One region of the Peribacillus sp. YIM B13477 genome, then DNA from elsewhere that is predicted to be linked to it. Evidence: riboswitches for the same ligand, from Rfam matches in the RefSeq annotation. Region 1 holds a riboswitch; the other holds the start of a gene.
The links. A riboswitch is a leader RNA that binds a small molecule or an ion and turns the genes downstream of it on or off. The one in region 1 is predicted to bind cyclic di-AMP.
Positions count from the first base shown of each region.

Region 1 (10,397 bases):
AAATGCAGGATATAGCGATGAAGGTGGGGTTCAATGAAACCTCTTTTCCGATGGAATCCGATATTGCCAATCTTAGGATCCGTTATTTTACACCGGGACACGAAATGAATCTTTGCGGACACGCGACAATGGCTACTATCCATGCACTGAAGACCAGGGGATTATTGGATAAAGATGAGCTGATGATTGAAACAGGAGCTGGAATATTGCCAATCAAGATCCATCCGACGGCGGGGCCTGATATATATATTACGATGAAGCAGGCCGCGCCGCAGTTTGAAGCGTTTAACGGAGATAAAGGTGGCTTAGCCAGTTCCCTTGGCCTTGATATAGAAGATCTGGTAAGTGAATTACCTATTGTTTATGGAAGTACAGGTTTATGGACTTTACTGGTTCCGGTAAAAGAAAGAAGCTCATTTAAAAGGATGAAGGCCAACAATAGCCTGTTTCCGCAATTATTAAAGGAAATGCCAAGAGCTTCCGTTCATCCCTTTTGCCTGGAAACGTACGATAATGAAGCCCATATGCATGCCCGGCATTTTTCCTCGCCCTTTTCAGGTACGCTTGAAGACCCGGTTACAGGAACGGCTTCAGGTGTAATGGGGGCTTATTATGCAAAATACATAAAGGATGATCTTGAAGATGAGGTGCATCTGTTAATCGAACAGGGACATGAAATCGGAAAGGATGGCAGAGTTCGCGTTACAGCTACCAAGAACGATGGCACATACGATATTGAAATCACCGGGAATGCTGTCTACGTTAAAGATTTTGAAGTGGAAGTCTAAAGGTTCATACTGAGATATAAGTCTGAAAAAGTATATTGAAAAACCCTGTGCTAAGACGTTACGTGTCTTAGCACAGGGTTCTTGTAAATCAGAAACACGGGGTGGAAGCGCCAATCGCTGTCCTTTAGATGAGGGTCACGCCGCTAAGATCAACCTTTGCTCCATGTAAAAAGTTGTAAGTGAGTTTATCCATCGAAGCTCCAGTAAAGTCGATTTTCTTTAAATCGGACATCCGAAATTGAACATTGATGAGGGTGGCATCGCGAAATGATGCCTTTCTCAATGAAGAGCCTTCGAAAATGGTTTGTTTGAAAGTTTCCCCATCGAATATAAGACCAGATAAATTACAGCTTTTAAAATGGGTTTTATTATAAATGCTGTTCTTGAAAGTTACGCCTTTTAAATTGGCATTTTTAAATAAGGTGCTAGTTAAATTGGCGTTTTCAAAGATGCAATGATCTAAGTTACTGTTTTTAAATGTGCTGTTCGTCAGGTCGGAATGGCTGAAGTCAGAACGGCTTAAATCGCAGGAATTGAACTTCCCATCATGGACCGAAACCGAGCGGAAGTCGGAATCCAATAAGCGATGCCTGGAATAGTCCATGCTTATCGCCTGCTCAAGGACATTGTATTGTAGGTTGAGGGATTCCATGAGCTCTGATACCTCCCCAATCGAATCAACAGTCAGCTTAAACGCTTCCTGTTCACTGGCACCATTCCTTCTATGGTCATCGTATTTTTCCAGTAAGTTTTGCAGCAGTTCTTCTTCCAATTCCGTTGCTGTTTTTGCACTTTTGTACGGGGCAAAAATGCTATGAACATGTGCATTCAGTTTTTCAATCACATTTCATCTTCCCTTCTTAGAGAAGGAGCTCAAGTATTCGCTTGGCCTGCTCCCAGTCATTTTTATTTTGGATATATGTGTTTTCCCCGATTGGGGTGATTTTGTAATATTTCCTTCTTCCGCCTTGTGTGGCATCTCCCCAATAAGAGATGATGCATCCATCCTTTTCCAGCCGTTTTAGGCTGGAGTACATCGTCGCTTCCTTAATTTCATATTGCTCGTTGGAATTCGTATATATCAGTTTGCTGATTTCATAACCATATTTATCGCCACTTTGCAGGAGTTTCAGAATCATCGTATCTACATGTCCGCGAAGCAAGTCAGAGGATAGTTGTCGTTGAACCAAATCCTCACCTCCTTTGGTATATCTTATAGTATATTACTATGACAGTCAAGGTAGTTTAGTTACTATGGATCATACAGGTTTGGAGGGTTTATGAAAAGAAACATGCCAATTTTCGTGAATCACTGCATTCACATACTTTTAATTTTCAGAGATATTATCCGCTTGGAAGGGATTTATGATGTTTCATGGAAGAAGTATGTAAGGGGGTGGGCATGTTGAATAATTCGTGGAATAAAGTGATTTATAAATTTTGGTCGCCCGTTTATGACAAAATCTTCAACTCTCATCTCTTTTTAGATGCCAGGAAAAGAATGTTTGAAGAGCTGGATTTTCATGATCATGCAAAGGTCCTGTTTGTGGGCGTAGGTACGGGGGCCGATTTGGAGTTGATCAAAAACCTTGACCTTGAGATAACGGCAATAGACCTGTCAGCGGATATGTTAAAAAAAGCGATGGGGAAATTTGATGATGCATCGATCAAGTTCCTCGAGATGGATGCACAGCATATGGAATTCACTAATGAATCGTTTGACTATGTAGTGGGAAGTTTGGTTCTTTCCGTCGTACCTGATGCCAATGAATGTCTTCGGGAAATGATCAGGGTTGTAAAAGGCGAGGGGAAAATAATACTATTCGATAAGTTTATTTCTAAAGATGAACGGCTTTCAGTGCCCAAAAAGCTTCTGAGGCCGATCATTCGATTTTTAGGAACGGATATTGGCTTGAGGTTTGAAGACCTGTTCAGTGGACATGGGGATATTATGGAAATTGAAGAAGATCGGCCGATCATGTTGAATGGAATGTATAGAAAGATAATCATCAGTAAACGGTTATGAGGACATCAGGATACCAGATAGAGCTGAGTTTTGTTTTTTTGAAGCTAAACTGGATCGCTGTAAAGAGCATGTAATATTTGACATGCATGTATAAAACCCATGTCTTCACTAACATGGTTAATGAGCTGATCATCGGGTTATTGAGTAAGAACGGATCATACCATCAGAAGGCAGTTTACATGCATCATTAATACCTTTAAATTCCAGTGAGCATTATATAAACAACAAGGTCCAATGGTGTCTCAACGTCATATGTAACGAATTTTTTATGCGGCTGTTACAGAGGCAACCGGGCGAAATCAGTATAATTAAATGGTGGGATACAAGGAAAGAGGCGATGGTTTTGTCGGAGACGATTACAACCTATGAAGATCTATTGAACATGCTGGACTCATTATTGCGTGAACCAACTGGATTCTGGAATGGTTTTTATGAAGACCGCTCAAAAGGGGTTCCCTTTTTCGAAAATTTCCCTGATGAGAATTTGGTTTCATATTTTGATGGTGGGTTAATTGGGCCAGGGAAGGTTCTTGAGCTTGGATGCGGACCTGGCAGAAATGCCATTTACCTTGCTCAAAAGGGCTGTTCCGTTGATGCGGTGGACCTTTCGAAGGAAGCCCTTGAGTGGGGAAAAGAACGGGCAGGAGATAAAAATGTCCAAGTGAACTTCATTCAAAGGAATATATTTGATTTGGATATTGCAAAAGGGCAATATGACTTCGTATATGATTCAGGTTGTTTTCACCATATTGCTCCACATCGAAGGATGAATTATTTGGAGATGGTGAAAAAGGCGTTAAGGCCTAAGGGGTTGTATTCGATTACTTGTTTTGTCGAAGGCGGCATATTGGGTGGTGCCGATATTTCAGATTGGGAAGTATATAGGCAAAGAAGCCTTAATGGCGGTTTAGGTTTTACTGAAGAAAAACTCAGAATGATCTTCAAGGAATTCGAAGTGGTGGAAATACGGAAAATGAGGAAAATGGAACAATCGGATGAAACCTTTGGGGTGCAAGGTTTATGGACGGCTTTATTTATGAAATGAGAAGGAGAAGTGGTTTTTAAACCGAAGGATCTGGGTCAGGTCCTTTTTTGCGTGGAAATTGTTAACAAAAAATAAAAATGGTAAACTATAACAACACTATAAAGTTTTGGGGACGGGTATTTACCAGAATGATAGATGAAGGCTTTTGCTGATCTTTTTTTAAAAACATGGTTTCAAAAACAGCTGGGAAGGTATATGGAAAGAGGGGGCCATCAGGAATCAGAGAGCATAAGGTTTTAAGTATGGAAGAGGTTGTCTTCGATGCTTGCTTTGTTGATAAATTAGATTTATCGATTGCTTTTTATAAAAACAAAATAGGAGGAGTTTATGCACGTAAATAAAGAATTATATGCCTTTTTATTGGGTGTGGCAGCACAATTGACTGAGGATTGGTACGCATCCTTGAATAAAAGTGATAGTGCGGGTGTATATAGCTCAACCGATCCCAAAGTGATTAAAAAACTTAAGCAGCAGAATAATGAATTCCATTTACGTTTCTTTCAGGTCTTTGAAACAGAGGAGAGGGAATTCTTTAAGCAGCTTGGTGATTGGATTGAAGAGATCGGACAGGATGAGCAGCATTTAAACACACCCATCTATTTTATATTGAGGGAGTTTTTCCGTACGCAAGAGCAATACCTGGGTTATATTGACCGTTTTGTGAAATTGCATGGAGATCAATATACACAGGAGGAAATAAACTCCTGGTATCGGATAGTGGTGAAGGTATTCAGTGAAGTGATGGAGAGGTTTACGGAAGCGAATCATAGGTATGCCAATAAAATCATGAAAGCCCAACAGGCAACAATCGATGAATTGAGCACACCCATCATTTCCCTTAAAGATAACACGGCATTGCTTCCCCTGATAGGCGATATTGACACGACGAGGGGCATGTCCTTGCTTGAAAACACCTTACAAAAGTGCGCTGAAAAAAATGTCACCAGACTTTTCATTGACCTATCCGGCGTTCATTCAATAGATAGCGGATCCGCACACCAGCTGTCTCAATTGATTGAATCCTTGCATTTGATCGGAATTCAAACAACCCTTTCAGGACTTCGGCCGGAAATAGCCATGACTGCCGTTAAGCTTCAACTTCCTTTTGATAAAGTGACGATAAAGTCCACTCTTGCCCAAGCGATCAGTACGATAAAATAATACATACATACCCTGGGCTCGGCATGTTCGTTATAAATTTCATTGAGAAGGCCTCCATATGGCGGTCTTCTCGTATGTATTAGCAATCAAAATAGGAGCAAGAGCCGGAACCTGCCGGATTTTATTCAATATTGGCAAAGACGGCCAGATCTTCTTTATTGCCAACCACTAAAAGCATATCTTTTTCATGGATATCCTGATCCGGTGACGGTGCTATGATAATTTCTCCATTACTCACGATGGCAATGACGCTGATATTATATTTTGCCCGTAAATCAAGCTCCCTGAGGCTTTTTCCCTTCATGCTCATGGGGAGGATGATTTCCTCGATATTGTATTCTTTAGAAAGCTCTATATAGTTAAGCATGTTAGGGGAAAGGAGCTGGTTCGCGACCCGTTCCCCCATATCCCTCTCAGGATAGATGACCCAGTCGGCACCGACTTTTGTGAGCACCTGACCGTGATTTTTATTAAGTGCTTTGGCAATGACCTTTTTGATCCCAAGCTCTTTTAAAAGCAAGGTAGTTAAAATGCTCGATTGCATGTCATTTCCGATGGCTACGATGACACAATCGAAATTACGGATTCCGATTGCTTTCAATGTTTCTTCTTCGGTCGTATCCGCCATGACTGCATGGGTAACGTTCAGTTCCGCATTCTCGACTCTTTCCTCGTTCACATCAATCCCCAAAACCTCTTGGCCTGCCGTATATAATCTATGGGCCACGCTGGTTCCGAATCTGCCTAAACCTATCACGGCGTATTGTCGTTTTCCCATCTTTTACACTCCTTCATTCATTATTAACCAATCATGATTTTCCCTTTTGGACGTCGGAACGGATCTGGCTTGCGCCTCATGGCGATAGCAAAGGCCAAAGTCAAAGGGCCAACACGGCCTGCAAACATCGTGAAAATGATGAGCATCCGGCCGACCGGTGATAATTCCGGGGTCAAACCCATTGAAAGTCCCACGGTGGCAAAAGCTGAAGTGGCTTCGAACAAAATCATCAAAAAGTCAGTTCCGCTTTCAGTGATGGTCAGCAGAATGGAGATGATTGAAACCATGAATACACCAATGAACGTAACGGATAATGCTTTAAAGATCGTTTCACTCACGATGCGGTGACGGAATAAGACCACATCACCCTTTCCCTTGATCTGTGACCAAACCGTTCCGACAAGCGTGGCCAATGTAGTCGTTTTAATCCCGCCGCCAGTCGATCCGGGTGAAGCCCCAACGAACATCAAGAAGATGATGAGCAGTAATGTAGGCTGGGTCAAATCAGGGATATTCAGCGTGTTGGAGCCTGCCGTCCTTGGTGAAACCGATTGAAATAAAGACGATAACGTTTTACCCATGAAAGATAAAGGCTGCAATGTTTTGGTGTTACCGAACTCGAATAAAAAGATTAAAATTGCACCTGTGATTGTAAGGATCAAGCTAGTCATCAGAACCACCTTCGTATGTACGGATAAACGATGGGTGTCACGATATTCGTATAGTTCATTCATCACGATAAAGCCTATCCCGCCAAACGTGATGAGGAAGACGACGGTAAGGGTTACGAAGGGATCCGATACATATGGGGTCAAACTCCTGAATTCCCCCATTAAATCAAAGCCGGCATTATTGAAATTCGAGATGGAATGAAAAACCCCGTAATAGATCGCTTTGCCGGTTGGCATGTCAAAAGAAAAGCGAATCGATAAGATAAGGGCACCCACACCTTCAATGATGGCCGTGAAAATTAACAGCCGTTTCACTAATCTGACTACACCCGCCATGGATAGATTATTTAAGGACTCCTGCAAGAGTAACCTGCCTTTTAAGGAAATCTTTTTGCCTAGAAGGAAAAAGAAAAACGTCGCAAATGACATGAACCCTAATCCGCCTACCTGAATCAGTGTTAAGATGACCAACTCACCAAAAGTGGTGAAGGTCGATCCCGTATCCACTACGACAAGCCCTGTTACACAAGTAGCGGATGTTGTGGTGAATAAAGCATCCAGAAAAGAAAGACCATTCCCACTTTCTGTGGAAACCGGCAGGGTCAATAAATAGGAACCGATAAGTATCAGGATGGCGAAGCCGAGTACAAGTATTTTTGGCGGATCGAACAAATTTTTTGCTTTTATCAAATTGATCATCCCTACCTATAAAAATGAAATGTGTAAAACTGTATGAATATCTTAACCATCAATCCTCATTCCGAATCTTTTTAAAAGGCATAATAAAAAGACCTGCGAAAACATCGAATAGCTGTATTGCCACAAAAAGCGTGCAAAAAAAGCTCCCGAAATAGGCGGTCTTATGACCTCCTTCGCTTTAGCCGACGAAGTTAGCTGACGGGTAGGATGGCGAAAGAGCTGATCTCATCCCTTCTGCAAGGCAGAATTAACCCCAAATGATTGGGTCCTCCGTACTCATTTACCATGAGTTTTGGCCGAAATGCATTAAATTGATAAACGTATTCTACTCCCATCATTTAGCAGTTGTAAACCCCTAAATCGTAAAAAAATATTTCTTTAATAAAACTGAAAATTTACGTTTTATTTACATTAAAAAAACGTATTGACAAATATTAGTTAGCACATTATGATAGGTTCGATTAATCCAATTATGATAACCGGCATCGATGTACTTTATTCAATAATTTCAAGCAGAACAAGCTATTGCCAATCAAAATTTGTAATAGATATATTATGTTTCTTTTGTAAAAGATAAAGGAAAAAGCAGTACATCATTAGTTAAATTCAATACATTTTATTAAAAAGGCGGGCAATTATGGAGAAGACGTTCAATAGATATGTTATTAATGCTACAGGCAAGGGTGGCCAAACATATTTAACACAATGCCAGGATAAAGATGCACTAAGGAAATGGATAGCCGATCATGAGGATCAAATCATCATGAATGAATTAAGGATAACGGATAAGAAAAAGAATCCGTTTTTAAAACTGTTTTCCCCAAGGTAAATCAACTGATTCCAACATTCATAGCGGTATTCAATTATTGTAATTCCCTGTGTTCTATCCAGGAACGGTGAGCGAAAAATCCATATCTTGTTTTGCTTTTAAACTCATTATATTTAATGAGTTTTTTTGCGTTATTTACAGTATTGAACTATTAATGTTAAAATTTAGTAATTACTAATATGGACGTAGAGAAGAGAAAAGTAAAATGAAATGAAATGAAATGACCACTTTCCGAGAGCAGCCGAGGATTGTTGGGGATGTATGGAGGCATCGCAAATTGGTCTCGTTCCTTTGGGACGGGGTTTTTTATGTACGGTCAAAGGGGGAGAAGCGATGACATTAAGAAATGCATTGGTATCCTGGAAATACCCTTCCATTCTTTTGTGCGGAATAGGTATCTCCAACTTCGGTTCTTGGGTGTATTTCATTGCCCTTAATTTAATCGTTCTGGATATGACTGGTTCAGCCTTGGCAGTAGCTGGACTTTATATTGTTAAACCGTTGGCTGCCATATTTATGAATGTGTGGGCAGGGAGTGTGATCGACCGGATAAATAAGCGGAACCTGATGGCGGCACTTGACCTATTTCGCACGGTATTCATAGTCTTGCTGCCATTGACTTCTTCTATTTGGGTCATGTATTCCCTTGTCTTCGTGATCAATATGGCAGGGACCATGTTCGGAACGACATCTAGGTCGTATATAACAAAACTAATACCCGTTGAACAGAGGAAACGGTTTAATTCATTACGAAGCTTAATGGATTCTGGAGCTTTTTTGATTGGACCGGCGCTAGCGGGTATCCTTTTCTTGATCGGTACGCCCGTTTTAGCGATTTATATTAACGCGGCTGCCTTATTGTTATCCGGTATCATCACTCTATTCATGCCTAATCTTGAAAAGGATCATCGCCTTAACCAATCCAATCATTACCTGTCTTGGACCATCATGAAAAAGGATTGGGGCATCGTCCTGGACTTCAGACGGAAATCTTCCTATATCATGCTCATTTATTTCTTATTCAGCTGCATGGTGGTGATGGAAACGGCCATCGATTCCCAAGAAGCTGCGTTTGCCAAGGCCGTGCTCCTTTTGTCGGACAGCGATTACGGATTCCTTGTAAGCGTCGCCGGGGCAGGCATCATTGCTGGTGCCATAGTCAATGCCGTATTCATCAGTAAAGTGAAAATCTCGCACATGATTGGTCTTGGATCTTTATTTGTCTCGATAGGTTATATGATCTTTGCCTTTTCGAATTCCTTTTCACTGGCCGCCATCGGATTTTTCATCATTGCTTTTTCATTGGCTTTTGCCAACACTGGCTTTCAAACCTTTTATCAAAATAATATTCCTGTGGAAATCATGGGCAGGGTCGGAAGTGTTTTTGGCTTGTTAGAAGCTTTATTGATCATCATTACTACCGCAATCGTTGGTGTTTTAGCCCATTTCATTTCGATTCGGTTCGTGGTGATTTCAGGTTCCCTGATCATGTTCGCTTTATCCATATGGTTGTCGATGCTTAGTATGAAGACCTCCAAGAGCAGGTATTATTCCGTTGGTGATGCAGAGATAGAAGCAAAGGAAAAGATGTAATACGACTTAAAGGCATGTTGATGGCACATGCCTTTGATGAATCGTTCATTGGATGAATGTGCGCAATTGGCTGATGAAGTTCAAGATTTGAAAATGGATTTTCGCCATTTCTTCCGCCGTTTGTTCTTCACAGTTTTCCAGCCACTCAGTAATCACCCCTAAAATCGCCGATGTCAGGAAGGCGTGCATATACATGCGGAATGCTTCATCTTTAGCTGCTGGATGAAGGCTGATCAAACGCTCCAACAGTACTTCCCCGAAAACCCGTTTAATTTTTTTCGCAAAAGAAGGGTCGCCCTGATCACCAAGAATGGCTCTTAATGCGTGAGCATGTTCACTGATGAATTGAAAAATCGCTATGAAAGGCGGATAAAGTTGCTGTTGATTAAGAGCCAAAAAAGCCTCTTTAGGCAAAATGGCAGTAATGCGGGTTTGAAGTTCATGTAACAATTCCTGCTGTAAGTGATCCATCAATTCATATTTATCTGTGTAGTGCAAATAGAATGTGCCCCGATTAATATTGGCACGCTCTGCGATTTTCTTCACGGATACATGTGAGAACCCCTCTGCTTCAATGAGTGCAATAAAATGATGTTGTATCTGCTTTTTCGTCTTTTGTACCATATCCTCATGAATCGATGCCATGGAATGTCTCCTTCACTGAACATTTTTCCAAATGTGTTGATTGTATTAGTCCGAATGCTACCTTAGAATGATGATACACTCAACACCGTGTTAATTAAAGAGGGAGGATGTGTGTGCAATGAAAAATGCGATTTCCATTGACGGAATTGCTAAGGGTTTTCA
Region 1 is NZ_JBHZPD010000004.1:127,053-137,449, forward strand. Features, by position in the region: gene ACFX4H_RS14515 (PhzF family phenazine biosynthesis protein) at 1-788, shown strand, start outside; gene ACFX4H_RS14520 (pentapeptide repeat-containing protein) at 913-1,632, opposite strand; gene ACFX4H_RS14525 (PadR family transcriptional regulator) at 1,649-1,927, opposite strand; gene ACFX4H_RS14530 (class I SAM-dependent methyltransferase) at 2,194-2,814, shown strand; gene ACFX4H_RS14535 (class I SAM-dependent methyltransferase) at 3,158-3,859, shown strand; gene ACFX4H_RS14540 (STAS domain-containing protein) at 4,187-5,020, shown strand; gene ACFX4H_RS14545 (potassium channel family protein) at 5,142-5,798, opposite strand; gene ACFX4H_RS14550 (TrkH family potassium uptake protein) at 5,822-7,156, opposite strand; cyclic di-AMP (ydaO/yuaA leader) riboswitch at 7,334-7,476, opposite strand; gene ACFX4H_RS14555 (hypothetical protein) at 7,806-7,997, shown strand; gene ACFX4H_RS14560 (MFS transporter) at 8,331-9,590, shown strand; gene ACFX4H_RS14565 (TetR/AcrR family transcriptional regulator) at 9,636-10,235, opposite strand; gene ACFX4H_RS14570 (ABC transporter ATP-binding protein) at 10,354-10,397, shown strand, end outside.

Region 2 (10,397 bases), on a different contig from region 1:
CGTCCACAAGAAGAATATCGTGTTGCCAGCATTGGGCTGCATCCCGCAATCGCTCAATATAATGGATTTTACACGCTCGATAGCTATAACAATTTTTATCCGCTTTCTTACAAACATCAATTTCGTCAAATAATTGAAAACGAATTGGCTAAGAATAAAAACATCAGAATCTATTTTGATGAATGGGGAGGACGTTGTTACCTGTTTACCGGTGAGCTTGGGAAGCATTATATGTTCAAGAAAGGCTCGAAAAAAGAGCTGAAAAATTTGGACCTCAATATGGATGCGTTTAAAGGATTAGGCGGCACGTATATATTTTCTGCCATCCCAATCAACAACGCGAAGGAAAACGGATTGGTGCTGGACAGGGTTTTCACGAAAAAAGGAAGCGTATGGAAAATTCATTTATACAGAGTCATGTGAAAAGGGGGGAATAGAATGAATTCACCGATTGTAACGATTGTTGTACCTTGTTATAACGAAGAAAGCGTTTTGCAGGAAACCATTTCCCAGCTTTGTGGATTGATGAGGGGGTTGGTCGATGAAAACGTCGTTTCCGGTCAAAGTAAAATTTTGTTTGTCGATGATGGGAGCAAGGATCAAACTTGGAAGATCATTTACAAAGAAACGATTAATAATGAATATGTTCGCGGGCTAAAACTTTCCCGGAATGCTGGACATCAAAATGCACTTCTGGCTGGGTTGTTTACGGCCAAGGAAGCCTCAGATTGTGTGATTTCCATTGATGCAGATTTACAGGATGATATTCAAGTCATCCCGGAATTCATTCGTAAATTCAATGAAGGATGTGAAATCGTATATGGTGTCCGCCAGAAAAGGGACCTTGATTCATTCTTTAAACGAACATCTGCAACAGGTTTTTATAAATTGATGAACAAGATGGGGGTTAACCTTGTCTATAATCATGCCGATTTCCGGCTAATGAGCAAAAGGGCGATCATGGAGTTGGAACGCTTTGATGAAACGAATCTTTTTTTACGGGGGATTGTACCGCTCATTGGGTTTAAGACGGACTCTGTTTATTATGACCGTAAAGAAAGATTGGCCGGGGAAACGAAATATCCATTTAAGAAGATGGTTGCTTTTGCACTTGATGGCATTACTTCCTTTTCGGTTACACCGATCCGGCTTGTATTATGGCTAGGGTGTCTTTCCTTTTTCATTAGCTTACTCTTTGGGTCTTACTTTTTATGGTTGAAATTTTATGGGCAGACCGAAACTGGCTGGACCTCATTGATCACCTCCATATGGTTGATCGGTGGACTACAGTTGATTGCTGTCGGGTTGATTGGGGAGTATATCGGAAAAATCTATAATGAATCCAAACGCCGGCCTAAATATATTGTTGATCTTGATCTATTTAATCCGCTCGATTTAAAAAAACGGGAGCAACTAGACAATGAACGGAACAGTATTGAAAAACTATCTAAAACAAACTAACTCCTTTATCCGCTTTTTATTGGTTGGAATAGTCAATACAGCGGTTGGACTTTCCATCATGCTTTTTCTCATGAATGTTCTTGAATTATCTTACTGGATCTCCACCTTTATCGGCAATGGTACGGGAGCTGTAACGAGTTTTCTTTTGAACAGGACTTTTACTTTTAAAAGCGATATAGAATGGCGTCGAGGAGTCACCCGTTTCTTTTGCGTCATCCTGATTTGTTATTCCGCCGCTTATTCTATAGGCCAAGCCATTGCAGAATCACTGGAAGGAACCGTTCATTTATCCATACAACAAAATTTGGCTGTTCTGATAGGAACAATCTTTTATACAGTGCTTAACTATCTTGGCCAGAAATACTTTGTCTTTAAAAAAAGCAATTTGAGGCCAATTCAAGAAGGAAGGAACTAATTGGTGTAGATCAGTGGAATAATGCCCCGTTTGGACGGGAATTAAAAATGGTATCGGAAAGCGGAATTCTGATTTTATGACTATCCAAGCTGGGGCAGATCTGTTTTACTTAATCCATCACGTTACTTCATTTTTCCTTTTGGGGAATCTATCTTTTGTTCATTGTCTTCTTGAATATCTTCCTTTTAGACGTTTACTTTCCTCCTTTCCTACCATCGAATCATGTGTTTGTATGACTTTTGTTATATAAGTCAAGAATAAAACCTCGCTTATAAATAATAATTCTATTTCTGTGCAAAATTTTCATTTACTTTTCCATTTCACGGGAGTATGATAATCAACAGTTTCATATTTCTAAATCGCTTAAACCTTATGGTGCGGGGGACCCGTTATTGGGATTGTCTTTAACAATCCAAGGGGTGAATCCTTTAAAAGGTAGGGCTACTCTTAGGTCCGAATCCGTCAGCTAACCTCGTAAGCGTTATATGAGAAGGAAGGTGGAGCTTGTTAGACAAAAAAATTGATGTCTACAGGTCTATTTAGCTATGACTTGTAGGCATTTTTGTGTTCTGTCTCTTTTTTTGCGACAGCTGGGAAATATAAACTTATAAATTACATGGTGGTGAATTCTTGATGTTATCTTCTATAAAGAGGTTCTTGATCGGGAGACCTTTAAAATCAAATGCACTTGGTGAACAAAAGCTTAACAAAACAAAGGCGTTGGCGATATTATCTTCAGATGCATTGTCTTCGGTTGCATATGGGCCGGAGCAAATATTGATTGTCCTGATCACGGTCGGTGCTGCGGCATTCTGGTATTCAATCCCTATCGCGATTGGAGTATTGATCCTGTTAACCGCTTTGATTTTGTCCTACAGACAAATCATTTTCGCTTATCCACATGGCGGGGGAGCCTATGTGGTTTCAAAAAACAATTTAGGTGTCAATCCAGGGTTGATAGCTGGAGGATCCTTATTGGTCGATTATATATTAACTGTCGCGGTAAGTGTTTCCGCTGGTACGGATGCCATCACGTCCGCTTTTCCCGGCCTGCATGATTATAATGTCCTCATAGCCATTATTTTCGTCATCCTACTTACTATCTTGAACCTTAGGGGGGTTACGGAATCGGCATCTGTCTTGGCCTATCCGGTGTACCTATTTGTTTTAGCCTTGTTCATCTTGATTGGGGTTGGGATTTACAAGATTCTGACGGGAGGAGTCTCACCGGAATTGCATGCGTCAATCGGGACTCCGGTAGCCGGCATCAGTTTATTTATACTGCTAAGAGCATTTGCATCAGGAAGCTCCGCATTGACAGGAGTCGAAGCGATTTCCAATGCAATCCCGAACTTTAAAGATCCAGCACCGAATAATGCTGCGAAAACATTAGTAGCGATGGGTTCCTTACTAGCTGTTTTGTTTTCGGGAATCGTATTCTTAGCCTATTATTTAAGCATTGTTCCTAGCGCAGAGGTAACGGTCGTCTCCCAGATTGCTGAAGGGATCTTTGGACGGAATTTCATGTATTTCTTCATTCAAGGTACAACTGCATTGATCTTGATACTTGCGGCAAATACTGGATATTCGGCTTTCCCTTTGCTTGCGGTAAATCTGGCGAAGGATAAATTCATACCAAGGGCGTTTACGATCAGAGGGGACCGTTTAGGGTATTCCAATGGAATTATCATACTTGGACTTGCATCCATCATCTTGATAGTCGCATTTGAAGGACATACGGAAAATCTCATCCCGCTTTATGCGGTTGGTGTATTCATCCCATTTACGTTATCCCAGACCGGGATGATTGTTAAATGGATTCGCGAAAAGCCAAAAGGCTGGATGTTGAAATTAACCATTAATTCAATTGGTGCCATAATTAGCTTTATCGTCACGATGATATTCTTTTTAACCAAATTTAGTCAGGTTTGGCCTGTTTTGATTTTTTTACCTATCATCATTTTAATTTTTCATCGAATTAGAAAGCATTATGAAGCAGTTGGAGACCAACTAAGGATTACAACATGTGAGCCGATCTTACCAATCGAAGGAAATATCATCCTTGTACCTGTTGCGGGTATAACTCATGTGGTTGAGAACTCTTTAAATTATGCAAAATCTCTATCTGCACATCAGGTCATTGCCGTTTATGTCGCTTTTGAAAGAGAAGATGAAAAGAAATTCGAAGAAAAATGGAAAAAATGGCAGCCGGATGTAAGGCTTGTTACACTGAATTCGTATTACAGAAGTATCATTCAGCCACTAACTAAATTTGTGGATACAGTAGAACATAAGGCTAGTGAATCCAACTATAAAGTTACGGTGATCATCCCCCAATTCATTCCGAAGAAGGGCTGGCACAATATACTTCATAACCAATCAAGTTTACTGATTCGCGCTTACTTACTTTATAAAAGAAATGTGGTTGTTACGACAGTGCCATATCATTTAAAGAAGTAAGTTCCATATCTTAAGAGAGCAGAATGTAGACAAATTCGATTTTCGAGTTTGTCTACATTTTTTTATGGCTTATACAATTTGGACGTGGATTTCCGCTCAAGAAACTCGCTATCCGCGGGCGGTGGGCGAGCCTCCTCGGCTTGCGCCTGCGGGGTCTCCCAAGACGCGCTTTTCCCGCAGGAGTCTCGTACACCCGCTCCACTCAACTTTGTTATAGCATTTAGTTAGAAACCATACCTAAGGAGTTGAAGGTTGCGAGATTAGGTATTTTTCTTTGAAAATTGGACTAAATTCACTCCATACATCAAATTTATTACCATCTAAATCAAAGAAAACGAAATTCCTTCCTGAGTGTCCTCTATTTTCAATTACACCAACTCTAATCTGTTTATAGCTAAAATCTCTATGTATAGCTTCTAAAGCATTTATTCCATTAACTTCAAAAGTTATAGAAAAACGCTCAACACCGTAAATATCATAGAAATTTGAGCTTTGATTTTCTTTAGATTTAACAAGGAAAATACTTTGGTTCGCAAAATTAAGAATTGCTTTGTCTTCGTCTTTATAGCTTAACTCTGCCCCCAATTTGTTTACATACCATTCAGAAGAAAGTTCTACATTTGAAACTGGGATATAAGTAGTTCCTACCCTTAATAATTGTTATTCACCCTGTTCGCCTCCTTTAATTACTTGAATAAATTCATTCTCCACTTATATATCTTTCTCCTTTTAAGTATCCATAATTAGCCTTTTATATATGCAACTATCCTGCCCCGTTAGCCATCCATGAAGCGCAAAAATCAGCGCTTCACCACAGAGAATGAAAATGGTTCAGAACGGTCAATACTGATTCTACGGCTGGGAGAGGAAGGTCGATGAACTATGGTGCATTAGAGCCCATCCGTTAGTCTGACTCCAACGACCAAGGTGCACCAATGACTGTCGCTCCCTTACGGGAAGCACACATGGTAGATTAATCCTATTCTGGTTTTTGCATCAGCCTCCAATTATATTGAAAGCCGTAGAAAGGATGTTTTCAATGGAAGTAGTCATTGAAAGAGCATGTGGTATGGATGTCCATAAGGACAATATTACTGCATGTATTATGACACCAGAAGGAAAGGAGATTCAAACGTTTTCAACAAAAACTGTTTTTCTAATACAGTTAATGGATTGGATTAAACAGAATAACTGTACTCATGTTGCCATGGAGAGTACCAGTGTATATTGGAAACCTATTGTTAATTTATTAGAAGCTGAAGAGATTGAGTTTTTAGTTGTGAATGCTCAACATATGAAAGCAGTGCCAGGGCGTAAAACAGATGTTAAAGATGCAGAATGGATTGCCAAACTTCTTCGTCATGGACTTCTAAAAGCTAGTTACATTCCAGATCGAAATCAACGGGAACTACGTGAACTAGTTCGGTACCGTAGAAGTATCATTGAAGAACGTGCTAGAAAACATAATCGCATCAAAAAAGTGTTAGAGGGCGCAAATATTAAGCTAGGCTCTGTCGTTTCAGACGTTATGGGTGTTTCAGCTAGAGACATGCTTAACGCAATTAAGGTGAAGAAGATCCTGAAAAACTAGCAAACTTTGCTCGACGCACAATGAAAAAGAAGAAAGATGAACTAGAACTCACCCTTAAAGGTTATATCAATTCGCATCAACGCCTCATGTTAAAAACCATTTTAAAGCATATTGATTTTTTAACAGAGCAAATCGAGATGCTCGACCAAGAGGTCGAGGAAAGAGTAAGCTCCTATCAAGAAGATGTGGAACGATTAGACTCTATTCCTGGTATAGCTACAAGAATAGCTGAGCAAATTTTATCTGAAATTGGGACTGATATTAAGAAACAGTTTCCAAGTGCAGCTCATATGTGTTCTTGGGCAGGACTAGTTCCTGGGCATAACGAAAGTGCGGGAAAAAGAAAATCGGCTAATAAAAAAAAAGGAAACAAGTATTTGAGATCAGCATTAACAGAAGCAGCTCATTCTGTAAGAGGATCTAAAAACTATCTCGGAGCACTGTATAGGCGTACAGCATCACGAAAAGGTAAGAAACGAGCAGGAATAGTAGTCGCTCATGCCATGTTACGTATCTCCTATTATCTCTTAACTCGAAAAGAAATGTATGTAGACTTAGGCGAAGACTACTTTGATAAGCAGAGGCAACAATCAATTTTTCGGCATTCACTAAGAAAACTTGAAAGTTTAGGATACACAGTTACATTACAAGAACCTGAAGCATCTTAATCCAGTCCACTTACCTACAATAAATCAGTAAATTAGGCGCTCTCCCCTTTTTAAAAAAACAATGAGCTGCGTCTTCTTAAGTATTGCCTTTTCCCAAAAATTCCAGAAGTCTATTTTCATGGTAGATTAAATAAAAAAAGCCCCACCAAAATAAAGGTCGGCTTTTTTTATATACTATTTTTAGCAGAAACCGCCATATCCTTGAACGTTGCAGTTACCGCCACCGTTAATTTTAATTCTTTAAAGAATTTGAGCAATTATAGTGTACCTCAATATAATTTCAGTAAAGGTAAAGTGTTCATATTATATTTCTTATCAAATTAAAATCAGTCATATTTAGACAAAATTAGAGGTTTTTCATAATTTAACTCTCGTTTTCTAATAAATTCAACAAATTATATTCTTATAGTTATATTTTATTACAATTAACGTATAATACACCAAATCCTCTAATAATTTCCTGTGAAATTATATTGTTTTTAATAAATACAACTTTTTTGAAATTATTTTAAAATAAAATGTATTTATTTAAAAAAGGGGATAGAGAAAATGAAAACGAAAATTTATTTTATTATGGCAGCGATTTTAATGATTTTATTAAATCCAAAATCTTCTTTTGCTTCTGGAGACGGTAATTTTAATAAGATTCTCACAGATTTAGACGGTAAGTGTGGTGTGAATTACGGATTATTAAGACCGGGTTCATATACAGCTAATTCAACGGGAGGAGACTTTCAAGTTAAATTTAACTCTCCTCGTGCAGCAGAATATAAATTGTACCTACATGAATATGATCCAGGTGATAATGCGGATGAGCATGTTCCTGGTTATAGAAATATTACTAATAGTGGAGCAGCAATTTGGCGAGATTTAGGCAAATATGTAGATGGGGATAACAATAGAGCAGAATTCTATGTTACTTGTGCCTCTAATATTGAATCTAGTACTTTAAATTATATAACTGGTGATTACACTTACTGGGATTGATAAAACATAAAAAGCCTGAGACTACAATGTCCAGGCTTTTTTGTTTTATTTTAATGCGCAGTAAAACTAGACTCGTAGTAAGGCGCTAGCCTAATATTTCTCGTTTGAAGATTCTGCCCGAATTCGCTCTAGGATTCGGGTATTAGTGATCACATTGTTTATCTTAAACCTATCTTTTTCAAGATATATCAACACAAATAATTTTTGATTTTAAACAAGAGATTGATCAAGACCTTAAATCCTTTGATGTTTCAGACCACATTTTTAGAATTGATTTTGATCAAGATGTTCATAATGCTTGTTTTACAACGTTCTAATAAAAACAAGGGACTATATTTTGATCAATCTTTTTTATAACGGTAGAACTTTATTTTAAATCACAAATAATGGATTGTAATAAACCTTAGCCAATTTAGACACGGAATACCACTTCTTAGTTCAAATTTCTGAAGGGGTGGTATTTTTTGAAGAGGATAATGATAATCTGAAATCACCACCCAAAATATTGGTGTTAAAAGTTGCATTTGCTTTATTAGCTAATAAAATAACAGATGACAAATACTATCAATATCTTCAGGCTTTCGGATTGGCTCGAAAAACTAATGTTGATTTACCCAATGAAGTAGGCAGTACAATTAATTATAAATATAAACGTGATCAATTTATCAACAGCTTTTGGCCAAGTCAATCGGAATCCAGCTCTTGACGTGCCTCCATCAAAAACAAAGAATTCAGCTTGCCAGATGGACGGTCATTCATCCTGTCATTAAAATCAGTCGTTTCACTAACTATTGCTCAAAAAGGGGGAAACGAATAGAATGCTGCTGTTGACAAGTTTTATGATAGTCGTGGCTTATACAATTTGCTTTTCTAAAATAGCCCATCGAAAAAAAGAGAATATTGGTGTTGGCCTTGGTAAATGCATGGTCATGATGTTAAGCATGACGACAAGTTTAACCTTAAGTTTAATGCTGTCATTCCTGATGCCCGGCAAGCTGGCGGTTTTAACCGTTCTAGCCATCGCAATATGTGCAGTGGCAGGCTTCATCATCGGAAAACCATTCGGTCTGACAGCGGTTATGGAGTCCCTGTCAACAACCCTGATGGGGGCAATGATGGGAGCCATGCTTGGGGTCATGCTGCCTCTTGATTCACAAACTTACATGCTCGTTTCGATGGATCTGATTTACCTAGGCAGTATATTCTTTGTGACTTTTTATATAAAAAGAGAGGATGTAAAAGAGACAAAAAGTGGGAGGGGGTTTGCTCCTTTCTTTCTGACCCTCTTGTTCTCCATCATCATTATCGGAACGTCGGCTGTTTGGGAACGTGATTATTTCAAGGTTGGTGGAGATTCGGAAATGGACATGCAACATCATCAACATGGCGGGTAGCTGTTGCAAGAATATCAATAACATCCATAAGGGCTGCTTCTGCAGCCCTTTTCGTGTTGAACAATTTTTTAGTGAAACACTTCATAAAATTACCAAGGGTCATTTCAAATAATGCGAACATATTAAAAGAATACAAAATGAAATATCCTGCTTAGTTTTGTACTTACATATATGGGGGTTGAAAATGGATATACTATTAGCTCTCTTGCCGGCATTATTCTGGGGAAGCATCGTTTTATTTAATGTGAAACTCGGGGGTGGACCCTATAGTCAAACACTAGGTACAACGATTGGCGCCTTGATTTTTTCAATTGGTGTCTATATTTTTGCCGATATTAAGCTGTCACTTCTAGTGTTTGGAGTCGGAGTCGTATCTGGATTGTTTTGGGCCGTTGGACAAGCTAATCAGCTTAAGAGCATTGATTTAATGGGAGTTTCTAAAACAATGCCGATTTCAACAGGATTGCAGCTCATTTCAACCACTTTATTCGGGGTCATAGTTTTTAACGAATGGTCTACAATGAAGGCGATTATTTTAGGCGTTTTGGCATTGATCTTCATTATTATAGGAATCATCTTGACCTCCTTGGAAGATAAAGAATCGAAAGAGGGCAAGTCGGGAAACTTGAAGAAAGGAATTGTTATTCTCCTCATCTCGACATTCGGTTATTTGGTTTATGTGGTCGTGGCCCGTCTTTTTGATGTTGACGGGTGGTCAGCGTTGTTCCCTCAAGCGATTGGGATGGTGATAGGCGGTCTGTTATTGACTTTTAAGCATAAACCGTTTAACAAATATACGATTCGCAATATCATTCCGGGATTGATATGGGCTGCAGGGAACATGTTTTTATTCATTTCCCAGCCACGTGTGGGAGTGGCCACTAGTTTTTCACTTTCGCAGATGGGCATAGTCATCTCAACCCTTGGCGGGATCTTCATTTTACGTGAAAAGAAAACGAAGCGCCAACTAATTGGAATCGTAATTGGGATTATCTTGATCATCATAGCTGGGATTATGCTGGGATTGGCAAAAAGTTAATTGGAGGGTGATTACATGTATACAGATTTAGAAGGTAAGGTCGTGGTCATAACCGGATCATCCACTGGTTTAGGCAAAGCGATGGCCATTCGCTTTGCTAAGGAAAAAGCGAAGGTCGTGGTTAATTATCGCACTAAATCAGAGGAAGCGGATAGTGTAATGGAAGAAATCAAAACAAATGGCGGGGAAGCCATTGCAGTAAAAGGCGATGTCACCGTTGAAGAAGATGTTATTAACCTTGTTCAATCAGCGATAAAGAATTTCGGGAAACTTGATATATTCATCAATAATGCAGGGATTGAAAATCCGGTTCCATCTCACGAGATGCCGTTAAGCGACTGGAATAGGGTAATCGATACTAACTTAACGGGGAATTTCTTAG
Region 2 is NZ_JBHZPD010000002.1:866,129-876,525, reverse strand. Features, by position in the region: gene ACFX4H_RS10955 (DUF6044 family protein) at 1-423, shown strand, start outside; gene ACFX4H_RS10950 (glycosyltransferase family 2 protein) at 439-1,461, shown strand; gene ACFX4H_RS10945 (GtrA family protein) at 1,421-1,876, shown strand; cyclic di-AMP (ydaO/yuaA leader) riboswitch at 2,227-2,373, shown strand; gene ACFX4H_RS10940 (APC family permease) at 2,510-4,336, shown strand; gene ACFX4H_RS10935 (VOC family protein) at 4,574-4,969, opposite strand; partial or broken gene ACFX4H_RS10930 (IS110 family RNA-guided transposase) at 5,376-6,595, shown strand; gene ACFX4H_RS10925 (hypothetical protein) at 7,145-7,582, shown strand; gene ACFX4H_RS10920 (penicillin-binding transpeptidase domain-containing protein) at 8,037-8,288, shown strand; gene ACFX4H_RS10915 (hypothetical protein) at 8,401-8,976, shown strand; gene ACFX4H_RS10910 (RhaT/GlcU family sugar-proton symporter) at 9,161-10,015, shown strand; gene ACFX4H_RS10905 (glucose 1-dehydrogenase) at 10,031-10,397, shown strand, end outside.
Region 2: another riboswitch for cyclic di-AMP. It lies ahead of ACFX4H_RS10940 (APC family permease); the one in region 1 lies ahead of ACFX4H_RS14550 (TrkH family potassium uptake protein).